One region of the Chelativorans sp. M5D2P16 genome, then DNA from elsewhere that is predicted to be linked to it. Evidence: riboswitches for the same ligand, from Rfam matches in the RefSeq annotation. Region 1 holds a riboswitch; each other region holds the start of a gene.

Region 1 (5,286 bases):
GCGCCTCTCCACAGCAAGCTGCAAAGGCCGGGCCTTCGTGCCCGGCCTTTTTCATGGGCGGGCATTGCCGGGCGAAGCCAGGAAGGGCGTGGACAAAGTTTTTGTCCTCCTTCCGCAATCTCTGTGAAAGAAAGAATGAAACCAGGGGCTTGAGAAAACAGACTTATGCATCCGGGATGCCATTTGTCCCCGCATAGGCGGCGCGCCTTATGATCAGCCTGACGACAATTGCTTGCGAGGCTGCCATGAGCATCGACCCGGAGAATACCGCCCTTTTGAAACTCCCCTATATCATGCCAAGCCAGGCCCAGAAGCACGTGACGCACAACGAGGCGATCCGTCTGCTGGACGGCCTGACACAGGTTTCCGTGCTCGACCGCGACTGGACCGCGCCGCCCGATACGCCCGAGGAGGGTGACCGCTACATCGTCGCTGAGGGCGCGAGTGATGGTTGGGAGGGGTGGGACTCCAACATCGCCTATTTCGCCGACGGCGCCTGGATCAGGCTCGTGCAACGAATCGGCTGGCTCGCCTGGGTCGAGGACGAGGCGCGGTTTGTCGTGTGGAACGGCAGCGCCTGGACGGACGCGATCGGCAATCTCACGGCCGACGATCTGGCCAGCGGCGTCGTTCCCATGATCGGCGTCAACACGGCGGCCGATGGCTATAACCGCTTCGCTATCAAGTCCGACGCGGCCCTGTTCTCGTACGACGACGTCACGCCCGGCTCCGGCCACATACGTGCCACGGTGAACAAGGCGGGAGCGGACAAGGATGCGGGCTTCATCTTCCAGACCGCCTGGAGCGCCCGGGCTCTGTTCGGGCTTTTGGGCAACGACGATTTCTCGATCAAGGTCAGCCCGGACGGTGCTGCCTACCACACGGCCCTGGTGGTCGACCGCAACAACGGGCTGGTGAAGTTCCCCGGCGGCCTGTGGGGTACGGGCAGCAGCGCTGGGACGCTGGGAGCGCAGGCGCTCGCCTTTACCGGTGGGCTGGACGGTTCCGCGCTCGGCCAGAGGATATCTTTCGGCAGCGGCCAGACCATCGGGGACGGCCCCTGCATGCCCTTTTCCGGCAAGGTGGTAGCGGCGACGATGAGCCAGCAATCGGGCACCGCCGGAACTTACACGCTGGAGGCGGTGAAAAGCAGCGGCCGGCAGGGCGCGTCCTACCGTCTGTCGCATTCCTACGGCGGCAGCGGAGGGCAGCACGCGATTGCCGATTTCCATTCGGCCATGCTCGCGTTCGCGGCCGGCGACCGCATCAGCTTCGAGGTGGTGGAGCAGCCCGGGCCGGCCGCCTTCACAGTCACCTTCTTTGTCGTTTTCGACTGAGGGCGCAATGCCGGCAGCACCACCGGCTCTCTCCCGGAAAAGACTCAGACGGGGCGGAGACGCTTGACAAGCCCCGCACCATCGCCTCTAAACTTGCGTCTTCACCAGGGGGGCCCGGACAACGGGCTGAGATACCGCTGGCCTAAAAGGCAGCGCGGTGACCCTTAGAACCTGATCCAGTTCATACTGGCGTAGGGATGGTGCGACGGCTTTTCGGGGAACCGCCCCATCGACCGGGTTCAGGCCCACAGATCAGAAAGAGCCTCTCCCTCATCCTTCCAAGAACTGGGTCTCCTGTGCAAAGCGCGAAGGAGCCATGCCATGGATGCCCGCAACCAACCGACACCCGAAGTCACGACAGGTCCCCTGCCGGCCTCGCACAAGGTCTACAAGCCCGGCACGCGCCATCCCGATCTGCGCGTGCCCATGCGCGAGATCGCCGTCCACCCGACGGCCGGCGAGCCGCCGGTAACGGTCTATGATTCGTCCGGCCCGTACACGGACATCGAGGCGCAGATTGAGATCGAAAAGGGCCTGCCGCGTCTGCGCGAAACCTGGATCACGGCGCGCGGGGACGTCGAGCGCTACGATGGTCGGATCGTCAAGCCGGAGGACAACGGCTTTGTGAGCGGCGATCGGCTGACGCCGGAGTTCCCCACGCGCAACCGTCCGTTCCGGGCACGCGACGGCAAGGCGGTCACCCAGATCGCCTATGCGCGCGCCGGCATCGTGACGCCGGAGATGGAGTTCATCGCCATCCGCGAGAACCTCGGGCGCGAGAAGCTGAAGGAAAAGCTCGAGCGCGACGGCGAGAGCTTCGGGGCGGCCATTCCCGATCACGTGACCCCGGAATTCGTGCGCGACGAGGTGGCGCGCGGCCGTGCGATCATCCCGGCCAACATCAACCATCCCGAAATCGAGCCGATGATCATTGGTCGCAACTTCCTGACCAAAATCAATGCCAATATCGGCAATTCGGCCGTCACCTCCTCCATGGCGGAAGAGGTCGAGAAGATGGTGTGGGCGACGCGCTGGGGCGCCGACACGGTGATGGACCTTTCCACCGGGCGCAACATCCACAACATCCGCGAGTGGATCATCCGCAATTCGCCGGTGCCGATCGGCACCGTGCCGATCTACCAGGCGCTGGAGAAGGTGGGCGGCGTCGCCGAGGAGCTCACCTGGGAGGTCTACCGCGACACCCTCATCGAGCAGGCCGAGCAGGGCGTCGACTACTTCACCATTCATGCCGGCGTACGGCTGCACTACGTGCCGCTCACGGTCGACCGGGTGACCGGCATCGTTTCCCGGGGCGGCTCGATCATGGCCAAGTGGTGCCTTCATCACCACAAGGAGAGTTTCCTCTACGAGCATTTCGAGGAGATCTGCGAGATCTGCCGCGCCTATGACGTCTCCTTCTCGCTGGGCGACGGACTGCGCCCCGGCTCGATCGCCGACGCCAACGACGCGGCTCAGTTCGCCGAACTGGAAACGCTGGGCGAGCTCACGAAAATCGCCTGGGCGAAGGACTGCCAGGTGATGATCGAGGGGCCGGGCCATGTTCCCATGCACAAGATCAAGGAGAACATGGACAAGCAGCTCGAGATCTGCGGCGAGGCGCCCTTCTATACGCTCGGACCGCTGACGACCGACATCGCGCCCGGCTACGACCACATCACGAGCGGTATCGGTGCGGCGATGATCGGCTGGTTCGGCACGGCCATGCTCTGCTACGTCACGCCGAAGGAGCATCTGGGCCTGCCCGACCGGGACGACGTGAAGACCGGCGTCATCACCTACAAGATCGCCGCCCACGCGGCCGATCTCGCCAAGGGCCATCCGGCGGCAAAGATCCGCGACGACGCGCTGTCGCGGGCGCGTTTCGAGTTCCGCTGGGAGGACCAGTTCAACCTCTCGCTCGACCCCGAGACCGCACGTGCGCTCCACGACGAGACGCTGCCGAAGGAAGCGCACAAGGTGGCACATTTCTGCTCCATGTGCGGACCGAAATTCTGCTCCATGCGGATTTCGCACGACATCCGCGCCGAGGCGCAAAAGGAGGGCATGGAGAAGATGGCGGAAAAATATCGCGAGGGCGGAAAGCTCTACGTGCCGGTCGAGGAGGCGGCGGAGCAAACGCACGAAACCTAGGTGCAGCGGGATCATTCGAGCCATGCCCGCGAATACTGGCGCTCTCATCCCCCTCTGCCCGGCAGGGCAGAGGGGGTATGCCGGGGCGCGGGCCTGTCCGGCTGGCCATATCTTTATTTTGGCGAAGAGCCCCTGATGCGTATTCTCGTCAAAGGTGCCGGCGTCGCGGGCTTGACCGTCGCCCATGAACTGGCCAGCGGCGGGGCCGACGTAATCGTCATCGAGAAAAGCTCCGCGCCGGGCGGCGGGGCATCGTGGCTTGCCGGCGGCATGCTGGCGCCATTTTGCGAGCGAGAGGCCGCCGAGCCCACCGTCGTGGAACTCGGCCGCGAGGCCGCGCGCTGGTGGGAAGCGGCCGTTCCGGGCCTGGTGCACTTCAACGGCACGCTTGTCGTGGCGCCGCCGCGCGACACCGCCGAATTGCGCCGCTTCGCCACGCGCACGGAGGGACATTCCCACGTTGCCGCCGACGAAATCGCGTCGCTCGAACCGGACCTCGCAGGCCGCTTCCGCGCCGGGCTCTTCTTTCCGCAGGAAGCGCATCTCGATCCGCGTCAGGCATTGAGGGCACTGGCTGAAAAGCTGCAAGCCGCCGGGGTGCGCTTCCTCTTCAATCGTACCGAGCCGCCGCGGGGCGAGACCTTCGACCGGGTCGTCGACTGCACAGGCTTTGCCGCTGCCGCCTCGGTGCCGGAACTGCGCGGCGTGCGCGGCGAGATGCTCTATCTCGAGACACGAGAGGTGAGGCTCTCCCGCACCGTGCGGCTCATCCACCCGCGCTTCCCGGTATACATCGTCCCGCGCAGCGGCGGCCGCTTCATGGTGGGAGCGACCATGATCGAAAGCGCCGACGAGGGACCGATCACCGCGCGCTCGGCCATGGAACTGCTCAATGCAGCCTATGCGCTCCATCCCGCTTTCGGCGAAGCGCGCATCGTCGAGGCCGCGGCCGGCATTCGCCCCGCCTACCCCGACAATTTGCCGAAGATCGAAGAGCGGAACGGGACGCTCTTCGTCAACGGCTTCCACCGCCACGGCTTCCTCCTGTCGCCGGCGCTCGCCCGGGAAGCCGCGCGCATCGTGCTCGGCGGAGACGGGAGAGACGCGGGCGGAGCTCCGCAGGACACGGCGTTCGCCCCGACCGTTACAAAGATTTAATCCGCGAGGCGAGCGATGCCGCGCCTGCCACGGTCGCAATACGCGGCCGCTGGGCATATATCTCCCGCAACTTTCATCCTCTTGCGGGCTTCCATGGACAACGTCACCACGAAACGGGCGCTTGTGCTCATCAATCCCAAGGCACGCCGCGGGCAGGAATCGCTCGCGCCGGTGCTCGATCGGCTCCGTGCCGGCGGGCTGGTCACCCAGGTCGAACCCTTCGAGGCGCTGCCGGAAATCGCGCGCGACATCGTGCGCCTGCGCAAGATGGCCGATCTTGTCGTCGTGTGCGGCGGCGACGGCACGGTGTCCTCGGCGGCGGTCGCCGTGATGGAAAGCGGCTTGCCGATGGGCATCATGCCGATGGGCACGGCCAACGACCTTGCGCGCACTCTGGAAATTCCCATGAACCTCGTGGAAGCCGCCGGCGTGATTGCCGACGGTCAGGCCCGGCAAATCGACGTCGGCACGGTGAACGGCCACGCCTTTTTCAACGTCGCCAGCATCGGGCTGAGCACGGAACTTGCGCAAGGGCTCGATCCGGCGCTCAAGAAGCGGTTCGGCAGGCTGGGCTATGCGCTGGCAGCCATGAAGGTCATGGCCAAGGCCAACCGTTTTGCCGCCCGGATCACCGAAAAGG
Region 2 (5,286 bases), on a different contig from region 1:
TTCGTTCCCGAAAGGAGCAGTGCGTAGCCGTGCGCCGGTAAAGGTGATCGCAATCATTTTCTGCTATGACCGGTGAAACGAGCGGGTTTTTTGGGAGAACGGCATGGTTTCAGCAGGCAGGGGACGATTTCTCGCGGCGGTGGCGGGCGCCGCCTTGCTTCTTCTAGGTGGTGCTGCGTTTGCCGCGCCCTGCGGCGATGGGGCCGGCGGGTTCGAAAACTGGAAATCACAGTTCGTCCAGGAAGCATCGCAGCACGGGGTCTCCCCCGGGGCGCTCGATGCACTCATGCGCACCCGCTACGCCTCGAAGACGATCGCGGCCGATCGCGGGCAGAAGAGCTTCAAGCTGACGCTGGATGCCTTCATGCAAAAGCGCGGGGCGGATGCAATCATTTCGCGTGGCAGGCGCATGAAGGAACGCCATGCCGGGCTGCTCGCCTCGCTCGAGCGCCAGTACGGCGTGCCCGCCGGACCGCTTCTCGCCATATGGGGCATGGAAACCGGCTTCGGCAGTTTCCTCGGCAACCAGAACATCCTCTCGGCGGTGGCGACACTCGCCTATGATTGCCGGCGTTCGGAGTTCTTCACCGGCCATCTCTATGCCGCGCTGGCGCTCGTGGAGCGCGGCACGCTCGACCCCGCCGCGGTCGGCGCTGCGCATGGCGAAATCGGCCAGACGCAGTTCCTGCCTGGCAATGCACTGCGCTACGGCGTCGACGGCGACGGCGACGGGCGCGTCGACATGATCGGCTCGATCCCGGATGCACTGGCTTCGACGGCCAATTTTTTGCGTGCCCATGGCTGGCAGCCCGGCGCGGGGTACCAGCCGGGCGAACCGAGCTTCGTCGCGCTGCAAGGCTGGAACGCGGCAAGCGTCTACCAGCAGGCCATCGCCATCATCGGTCGGGAGATCGACGGGTAAGGGATCGCGTTTAGCAGCATCCTATCCTGTTGCGCGTCATCCCGGACAGCCTGCGCTCTCGCTCCGGCTTCCGGGATGACTGCTATCCAGTTGATCGCATGCCACTCCAGGGGCCGTGCGACGGCTACTCCGCCGCGGCCCGGCCGGCGCCGAAGCGGCGTTCGATATAGTCGGCCACCATCTTCTCGAACTCGGCGGCGATATTTGCGCCGCGCAGCGTGGCGGCCTTTTTGCCGTCGATGAAGACGGGAGCGGCCGGCGTTTCGCCGGTGCCGGGAAGCGAGATGCCGATGTCGGCGTGCTTGGATTCGCCGGGCCCGTTGACGATGCAGCCCATGACGGCGACCTGCAGCGCTTCCACACCGGGATATTTCTCGCGCCAGACCGGCATGTTCTTGCGGATATCGTCCTGGATCTTCTGGGCCAGTTCCTGGAAGACGGTCGACGTCGTCCTTCCGCAGCCCGGGCATGCGGCCACCACGGGCAGGAACTGGCGGAAGCCCATGGTCTGCAGCAGTTCCTGGGCGACCTGCACCTCGCGGGTGCGGTCGCCGCCGGGTTCCGGGGTGAGCGAGATGCGGATCGTGTCGCCGATGCCCTGCTGGAGCACGATTGCCATCGCCGCCGCTGAGGCGACGATGCCCTTGGTGCCCATGCCGGCTTCCGTCAGGCCGAGATGCAGCGCGTGGTCCGAGCGGTGCGCAAGTTCGGTGTAGACGGCGATCAGGTCCTGCACCTGGCTCACCTTGGCCGACAGGATGATGTGATCACGCGGCAGGCCGATCTCCTCGGCCAGCTCCGCCGAAAGCAGCGCCGACTGCACGATGGCTTCGCGCGTGACCTCCTGGGCCGTCATGGGCGAGCCCTTTTCCTGGTTCTCGTCCATGAGCCGCGTCAGGAGCTCCTGGTCGAGGGAGCCCCAGTTGACGCCGATACGCACCGGCTTGTCGTGTCGGATCGCCGTCTCGATAATTGCCGCGAACTGCCGGTCCTTCTTCTCCCTGAAGCCGACATTGCCGGGATTGATCCGGTATTTGGCGAGTGCCTCGGCACAGGCAGGGTGGTCGGCCAAAAGCTTGTGGCCGATATAGTGGAAATCGCCGACCAGGGGGACGTTATGGCCCAGCCGCTCGAGCCTTTCGCGGATTTTCGGCACCGCGGCCGCGGCCTCGTCGCGGTCCACCGTGATGCGCACGATCTCCGAGCCCGCGCGGTGGAGGGCGGCGACCTGGGCGACGGTTGCATCCACGTCCGCGGTGTCCGTGTTGGTCATGGACTGGACCACGACCGGGGCGTCGCCGCCAACGACGACGCCGCCGATATCGACGCCGACGGCGCGTCGGCGCGGGAAGGGAGAGGAAAAGTAGCCGGAGACGGCTGCGGCGGTCATGGACCTGCGCCCCATGTTCAACGCGTTGCCCGTGAGGTGGCGAAGCGGCGCGCAAATGTCAATGGTGCCGTGCGCGGCGGGACGCATGGCCGGGCTGGCAGAATGGGCGGTTTCCGCCGCCGTTTCAGACCAGGCGCCGAAAAGTGCGGCGGTCCGCGCTCGCCGGGGCACCTTGCGTTACACGGCGACGCGCTCTATTTTCGCGCCTGCTCTAACGGGGTGCCGGCCGCATGCGGCGGTTCGGCTGAGAGGCGACACGGCTTTGCCCGCCAACCCGCTGAACCTGATCCGGCTCGCACCGGCGGAGGGATTAGACGCTGACCGTCAGGCGCCTCATTCCCCTGGAACCATGAGAGGAGGCGTCCTATGCGTTTGTTGCTTGCCTGTCCTGCCCTTGTCTTCGGCCTTCTCGCGATGAACAGCGGACACGCGCAGGAGACCCTGACCGTCTACACCTATGACAGTTTCACCGCCGAGTGGGGGCCCGGCCCGCGGGTGGAAGAGGCCTTCGAGACCGCGTGCGGCTGCGACCTCGAGTTCGTCTCCGTGGCCGACGGCGTGGCACTCCTCAATAGGGTCCGGCTGGAGGGCGAGGGGACGCAGGCCGATATCGTCCTCGGGCTCGACACCAACCTCATCCACGCGGCGAAGGAGACCGGGCTTTTCGCCCCGCACGGCATCGATCCCGGCAGGATCGAGGTGCCCAGCGGTTTCGAGGACGATGTCTTCGTGCCCTACGATTACGGTTACTTCGCCTTCGTCTACGACACGGAAGCAATCGAGGCGCCTCCGCAAAGCCTGAAGGAACTGGTGGAATCCGGCAGCGATCCGAAGATCGCCATCCAGGATCCGCGCACCTCCACCCCGGGCCTCGGTCTTCTCCTGTGGGTGAAGGCCGTCTATGGAGACGAGGCGGCGGGCGCCTGGGAAAAGCTGCGCGACAATGTCGTGACCGTCACGCCCGGCTGGAGCGAATCCTACGGCCTGTTCACCAGCGGCGAGGTGCCGATGGTGCTTTCCTACACTACCTCGCCCGCCTATCACCGCATTGCCGAGGATACGGACCGCTACCGCGCCGCCAGCTTTGAAGAAGGACACTATCTTCAGGTGGAGGTCGCCGCGCGGACGGTGAAGGGGGCAGACAATCCGCTCGCCGAAGAGTTCCTTTCGTTCATGACCGGTCCCGGCTTCCAGGACATCATTCCGGAGACGAACTGGATGTTCCCGGCAGGCGAGACTTCCGAACCGCTGGACCCGGTTTTCAACGAATTGGTGGAGCCCGCCGAGACCCTCCGGTTCTCGCCGCGCGAGGTCGCCGAAAACCGCGAAGCCTGGGTCGACGAGTGGCTGTCCGTGATGAGCCGGTAGCGCCGTTTCTGGCGGGGCGGGGCCGTGTTGCGGCCGGCGCGCTGGCGCTGGCGGCGATCGGCATTCTCATCGTGGGTGCCTTTCTCGGGCTTGTCCGGGAGGGTGTTGCGGACTGGCGCGGGGCGCTCGACGCCTTCGACGGTTACCTTCTGCGCGTGGCGCGCTTCACCCTCTGGCAGGCCGCCCTGTCGACGCTGCTGTCGGTTGTCCCGGCGATCCTCGTCGCGCGCGCTCTGGCGCGCCATCCGCGCTTTCCCGGGCGCGCCTTCATTCTCCAGCTCTTTGCGGTACCCCTGGCGCTGCCGGCGATCGTCGCCGCCCTCGGCGTGCTGGCGCTTTATGGGCGTGCGGGTTATTTCGCACCCTTCTTTTCGGCCCTTTCCGGCGAAGGCTGGCCCGGCATTTACGGGCTTTCCGGCATTCTCGTCGCTCACGTCTTCTTCAATCTGCCACTTTCGGCACGTCTCTTCCTGGGGGCGCTCGAAGCCGTGCCGGCCGACCAGTGGAGGCTTGCCGCACAACTGGGCATGGGGCCGCTCGCCGCCTTCCGCTTTGTCGAGTGGCCCGCCCTGCGCGCCGCCCTGCCCGGGGTGGCCGGCCTTGTCTTCATGCTGTGCGCCACCTCCTTCACGATCGTGCTGACGCTCGGCGGCGGCCCGCGCGCGACCACGCTGGAAGTGGCCATCTACCAGGCGTTGCGCTTCGACTTCGATCCGGCGCGCGCCATCGCGCTCACCCTGGTGCAGATCACGCTGACGGGCCTGGTCGTCATGGGGCTCGCGCGCCTCGGCGCTTCGATGCGGGGTGACGCGAGCCTGCCGGTCGCCCCGCGTCGGGCGGTGTTTCCCGGGCGTTGCGAGCGGGGCGTCAATGCCGCGATCGTCGTTCTTGCGCTTCTTTTCGTAGCGGGGCCGATGGCGGCGACCGTGATCGCCGGGCTCGCGGCAGACCTCACGCGGCTTGCTGGTGAGCAGGCCGTGCGCGCGGCGACCGCGACGAGCCTGGTGCTCGCGTGCCTTGCCGCGTGCCTTTGCCTCGCCCTGTCGATCGCGCTTGTCATGGCGCGGCGGGCGCTGGAACTCGCGCGTGCGGGCCCCGTGCCCGGCGTCCTGGAGCGGATGAGCGACACCGGCGCGGCGATGGTGCTCATCGTTCCGCCCGTCGTCATCGGCGCGGGCTGGTTCATCCTGCTGCGCCACTTCGGGAATGTTTTCGCCTTCGCGCCCGTGATGGTGGTGACGGTGAATGCGGTGATGGCCATGCCCTTTGCGATCCGCGCCATCCGCCCGGCCTATGACGCGGCGAGCGCCAGGCACGAGAAACTGTGTGCCGCCCTCGGCATTTCCGGCTGGAACCGTCTGCGCCTGGTGGATTGGCCCACCCTCAGGCGGCCGGCGGCCACCGCGTTCGCCTTCGCCATGGCACTGTCGCTCGGTGACCTCGGCGTGATCGCGCTGTTCGGCAGCGATCAGGTGCAGACCCTGCCCTATCTCCTGCTGCAGCGCATGGGCAGCTACCGCACGGCCGACGCGGCGGGAATTGCGCTTTTCCTGGGGCTTCTTTGCCTCGGGCTGATGTTCGCGGCCGCGCGTTGGGGTAGGGAACG
Region 3 (5,286 bases), on a different contig from region 1:
CTGGCGGGGCTGATGACGGCGCTCGAGCTTGCGCCGGAACCCGTCGTGCTCTTGTCCAAGGCACCGCTTGGGCAGGAATCGTCGAGCATGCTCGCCCAGGGCGGCATCGCGGCAAGCCTCAGCGATGATGACAGTCCGGCGCTGCACTATGCCGACACGATGAAGGCCGGCGACGGGCTCAACGACCCCGAGGTCGTCCGCCACGTCGTCGCCGCGGCGCCCGCGGCAATCGAAAGCCTGATGCACCACGGCGTGCGCTTCGACTGCGGCAGTGACGGAGCACCGCTCCTCGGCCTGGAAGCCGCCCATAGCAGGCGGCGGATTCTGCACGCCGGCGGTGACGGGTCCGGCCGGGAAATCGTGCGCGCGCTCGCGGAGGCCGTCCGCCTGACGCCCTCGATCACCGTGCTCGAAGGCGTGGAGGCGCGCCGGCTCACCACAGAGGACAGCCGGGTGACGGGGCTCGTGCTCGCCGGCGGAACCGAGACCGCCTTCCTTGCCACCGGCCGGGTGGTGATCGCCACGGGCGGCATCGGCGGACTCTTCCTTGATGCCACGACGCCGCAGGGCTCGTTCGGGCACGGGCTGGCGCTTGCCGCCCGCGCGGGCGCCGAACTCGCCGATCTCGAATTCATCCAGTTTCACCCGACCGCGCTCGACTCGCCCGAGCGGCCGATGCGGCTCATCAGCGAAGCCGTGCGCGGCGACGGCGCGGTGCTGATCGACGAGACGGGTCGGCGCTTTCTACAGAATGTAGACGGTGCCGAACTGGCGCCACGCGACGTCGTCGCCCGCGCCGTCTGGAACCATCTCGCCGGGGGCCATTGCGTCTTTCTGGACGCGCGAAGACGGCCGGGCGCGGCCTTCGCCACGCGCTTTCCCGGCATCGACGCGCTCTGCGAGGCTGCCGGCTTCGATCCCGCCTTGGAGCCGATCCCTGTGCGGCCGGCGGTGCACTACCACATGGGCGGCATCGCCGTGGACCTTCACGGCCGCAGTACGTTCGAAGGGCTCTGGGCCTGCGGCGAGGCCGCCTGCACCGGCCTGCACGGCGCCAACCGGCTCGCCAGCAACTCGCTGCTGGAGGCCGCAGTCTTCGCCCGTTCAGTGGCCGAGAGCGTGGCTGGCGCGCCGGCAGCCCGCGGCTCCCGACAGCATCGCGTTGAAACCGCGCGGCCGGATCCCACCCCCTTGCGCCCGATCGTTTCGCGGGCGCTGGGCCTCGTGCGCACCGAAGAGGACTTGCGGCAGGCGATTGCCGAACTCCTTCCGCGCGCCACAAGCGAAAGCCCTGAAGCCGATCCCGCCATCGTCGCCCTCATGCTTGCCGTGGCAGCACTTCAACGCCGGGAAAGCCGCGGCGCGCACTTCCGGACCGATTTTCCGCACAAGGCCGAAAAGGCGCAATCCTCACGCCTGACATTCGCCGAGGCGCTCGCAACGGCACGCGAAGCCGCATGCGCGCCTGCCCCGCCCTTCGCCCGGAGCGCCTGACATGAGACCCGTGCCGCCCCTTTCCCCGGTCATGACGGAACCGCTGATCCGCGCCGCACTCGCCGAGGACCTCGGGCAGGCCGGCGACCTGACGAGCGACGCGATCGTGCCGCCGGAGCTTCAGGCCACGATGACGCTCACCGCACGGCAGGCAGGCGTGGTGGCAGGCCTCGACCTTGCGACCCTCGCCTTCCGCCTTATCGCCCCCGCAAGCGTCATCGAGATCGGGCACCCGGACGGCAGTGCGGTTTCACCGGGTGACGTGATCGCCACGGTGAACGGGCCAGCGCGCGGCCTGCTCACCGGCGAGCGCACCGCGCTCAACTTTCTGTGCCGGCTGAGTGGCATCGCCAGCGCCACGGCCGCGATGGTCGAGGCGGTGAAGGGCCACAAGGCCGAGATCGTCTGCACCCGCAAGACGACCCCCGGCCTGCGCGCCGTGGAGAAATATGCCGTCCGCGCCGGCGGCGGGTCGAACCACCGTTTCGGCCTGAACGATGCCGTGCTCATCAAGGACAACCACATCGCCGTGGCCGGCGGCATCCGGTCGGCGGTCGAGCGGGCGCGGGGCGGCGCAGGCCACATGGTGAAGATCGAGGTGGAGGTGGACACGCTTACCCAGCTGGACGAAGCGCTGGCCCTCGGCGTGGATGCCGTGCTGCTCGACAACATGAGCCTCGACCAGCTTGCGAAAGCCGTCACGCGCGTGAACGGCCGCGCGATCACGGAGGCATCGGGCCGGGTGACGCCGGAAACCGCGCCGGCCATCGCGGCAACGGGCGTCGACCTTATCTCGGCCGGCTGGCTGACTCACAGCGCGCCCACCCTCGACATCGGGCTGGATTTCGCGGCGGTGAGGTAGCGGCTTCTCCTCCAAGCCCTTCGTCATCCCGGCAAAGGGAGCGCAAGCGACCGCGCGCCGGAATGACGGGACGGGGCATGGGAGACATACCCGCCCTCTCCTCGCAGTTTGCCCCACCACAACGCCCGGCGCTTGACAAAACCCGCACCATTTCCTCTAAACTTCGACTTTCACCAGGGGGGCCCGGACAACGGGCTGAGATACCGCTGGCCTGAAGGCAGCGCGGTGACCCTTAGAACCTGATCCAGTTCATACTGGCGTAGGGATGGTGCGATGGCTTTCAAGGACTGCCGCCGGCAACCCGCCGAATACCCGAAAGCCTCTCCCTCATCCTTTCCCGGAACTGGTTCGAGACCCCGCGCAACCAAGCGGAGACCACGGCTCATGCGAGGGAAGGAAGAGCGATGAAACTCATCGTCAACGGGCAGACGCTGGAGGCGGAGGCGCAAAGCCTCGCCGCCCTGCTTGCCGAACTCGGCTACGAGGGCGACTGGTACGCGACCGCCGTCAATGCCGAGTTCGTGCCGGGCGAGGAGCGCGAACAGATACGGCTTTCGGACGGCGATCGCGTGGAAATCCTCACGCCGCGGCAGGGAGGCTGAATGATGGGGCTGACCGTCTACGGAACCACGCTGTCCTCCCGCCTCTTGCTCGGGACGGCGCAATACCCCTCGCCGGCCGTCCTCGCCGAAGCGGTCAAGACGTCCGGCACCGCGGTGGTTACCGTGTCGCTGCGCCGCGAAGGTGCCGAGGGCGGGACCGGGGCCGGCTTCTGGTCGCTGGTGCGCGAGTTCGGGGTGCATGTCCTTCCCAACACCGCCGGCTGCCATACCGTGAAGGAGGCGGTGACGACGGCGAAGATGGCGCGCGAGGTCTTCCGCACCGACTGGGTGAAGCTCGAGGTGATCGGCCACCACGACACGCTGCAGCCGGACGTCTTCGGCCTCGTCGAAGCGGCGCGCATCCTCTCGGAAGAGGGTTTCTCGGTCTTCCCCTACACCACCGACGACCTCGTCGTGGCCGAAAGGCTGATCGAGGCAGGTTGTGCGGTGCTCATGCCCTGGTGCGCGCCGATCGGCTCGGCCAAGGGGCCGATCGACGTCGACGCCTTGCGCGCCCTGCGTGCACATTTCCCCGACGTGCCCCTGATCGTCGACGCCGGGCTCGGCCGCCCCTCCCATGCAGCGGCGGTGATGGAGCTCGGATATGACGGCATCCTGCTCAACACCGCGGTCGCCAAGGCGGGCGATCCCGCCGCCATGGCCGGCGCCTTCGCAAAAGCCGTGGAGGCCGGCCACGCCGCCTTCCATGCCGGTGTCCTGGAGCCGCGCGACATGGCCGTGCCATCGACGCCGGTCATCGGGCAGGCGGTCTTCTCATGACGCTCGATCCCTTCTATCTCATCGTCGACAGCACGGCATGGATCGACCGGCTGGTGCCGCTTGGCGTCAAGCTCGTGCAGTTGCGCGTCAAGGACAAGGACGAGGCAGCACTGCGCCAGGAGATCCGCCGCGCACGGGAGACCTGCGCCCGGCACGGCTGCCAGCTCATCGTCAACGACTATTGGCGGCTCGCCATCGAGGAGGGCTGTGACTATGTCCATCTCGGCCAGGAGGACCTCGCCGCCGCCGACACCCGGGCGATCAAGCGCGCGGGGCTCAAGCTCGGCATCAGCACCCACGACGAAAGTGAACTGAAGACCGCTCTCGCGGCCGAACCGGACTATGTCGCGCTCGGCCCCGTCTATCCGACGCTGCTCAAGAAGATGAAGTGGGCACCGCAGGGGCTGGACCGGATCGCGGCGTGGACTGAAACGGTCGCGCCGCTGCCGCTCGTCGCCATCGGCGGGCTGACGCCGGAGCGCATCCCGGGCGTGTTCGAAAAGGGTGCGGCCTCCGCCGCCGTGGTCACGGACATTCTCATGAACGCCGATCCCGAGGCGCGCACGCGCGAATGGATCGCGGCGACGGGCCGATGGCGCTGAGCAGCCCCATCCCGGACACGCACGTGCTCGTCATCGCCGGCAGCGACCCGACGGGCGGCGCCGGCCTCGCCCGCGATATCGAGACGGTCGCGGCCTTCGGCCTCAAGGCGGCAGTCGCCGTCACGGCGGTGACGGTGCAGACGCACGGGCAGGTCTTGCGGGTCGAGCCGACGCCATCCGCCCTTGTCGCCGCGCAGATGAAGGCCGCGTTCGAAGCCGCTCCCATCGGCGCCGTCAAGATCGGCATGCTCGCCACGCGGCAGACCATTGAGGCGGTCGCCTCGGTTCTCGAGGCGCATGGCGGCGTCCCCGCCGTGCTCGACCCGGTGCTGGCCGCCACGTCCGGCGGTGCGCTGCTGGAAACGGACGCCGTTGCGGCGCTGAAGGCGCGCCTGATGCCGCTCTGCCATCTCGTCACACCGAACCTGCCCGAACTGGCGACCCTCACCGGCGGCACCCCGGCTGCGGATGAGAATGCCGCCGTGCGCCAGGGCGAGGCCCTGCTCGAAGAGGGCGCCCGGGCGGTCCTGATCAAGGGCGGCCACGCCGGCGGCGGCGATGCGACGGACATCCTTCTGCAACCCGCGCGCACGCCCGTCCGCTTCGAAGCGCCGCGTCTTGAAGCGCACATGCGCGGAACCGGCTGCATGCTGGCCAGCGCGGCGAGCGCCGGTCTAGCGGCGGGCCATGACTTGGAAGAGAGCGTCCGCACGGCCAAGGCGTGGCTGCACGGCCATCTGGTGAAGGCGTCACAAGCGGAGGGGATGGGTTAGCTCGAAGCAGGTCTGTTCGGAGACCCCTGCCCCCTTGGCGCCCCTTCTGGGGCGCCAAGGCGTGCCGACATTCGATCCCACTCGCCCCGTCCCCTCACGCGGATTTCAGCCGCGTGCCGCTCAGCATGCCGTGCCGCTCCAGCACCGGGTAGGCCAGGGTGGCCAGCAGTGAG

Evidence for each region. A riboswitch is a leader RNA that binds a small molecule or an ion and turns the genes downstream of it on or off. The one in region 1 is predicted to bind thiamine pyrophosphate.
Region 2: it holds a riboswitch for thiamine pyrophosphate, as region 1 does, so the genes downstream of both, thiB (thiamine ABC transporter substrate binding subunit) here and thiC (phosphomethylpyrimidine synthase ThiC) in region 1, are expected to answer to the same signal.
Region 3: it holds a riboswitch for thiamine pyrophosphate, as region 1 does, so the genes downstream of both, thiS (sulfur carrier protein ThiS) here and thiC (phosphomethylpyrimidine synthase ThiC) in region 1, are expected to answer to the same signal.

Annotation. Positions count from the first base shown of each region.
Region 1 covers NZ_JAXQNM010000036.1:162,877-168,162, forward strand. Annotated here, with positions in the region: gene SIN08_RS16840 (DUF2793 domain-containing protein) at 246-1,337, shown strand; TPP riboswitch at 1,434-1,553, shown strand; gene thiC (phosphomethylpyrimidine synthase ThiC) at 1,659-3,488, shown strand; gene thiO (glycine oxidase ThiO) at 3,624-4,646, shown strand; gene SIN08_RS16855 (lipid kinase) at 4,740-5,286, shown strand, end outside.
Region 2 covers NZ_JAXQNM010000038.1:295,754-301,039, reverse strand. Annotated here, with positions in the region: gene SIN08_RS19210 (lytic murein transglycosylase) at 104-922, shown strand; gene ispG (flavodoxin-dependent (E)-4-hydroxy-3-methylbut-2-enyl-diphosphate synthase) at 1,047-2,312, opposite strand; TPP riboswitch at 2,518-2,639, shown strand; gene thiB (thiamine ABC transporter substrate binding subunit) at 2,679-3,680, shown strand; gene thiP (thiamine/thiamine pyrophosphate ABC transporter permease) at 3,656-5,286, shown strand, end outside.
Region 3 covers NZ_JAXQNM010000042.1:162,231-167,516, forward strand. Annotated here, with positions in the region: gene SIN08_RS23000 (L-aspartate oxidase) at 1-1,494, shown strand, start outside; gene nadC (carboxylating nicotinate-nucleotide diphosphorylase) at 1,496-2,356, shown strand; TPP riboswitch at 2,522-2,640, shown strand; gene thiS (sulfur carrier protein ThiS) at 2,761-2,958, shown strand; gene SIN08_RS23015 (thiazole synthase) at 2,962-3,738, shown strand; gene SIN08_RS23020 (thiamine phosphate synthase) at 3,735-4,340, shown strand; gene SIN08_RS23025 (hydroxymethylpyrimidine/phosphomethylpyrimidine kinase) at 4,310-5,113, shown strand; gene SIN08_RS23030 (Na/Pi cotransporter family protein) at 5,208-5,286, opposite strand, start outside.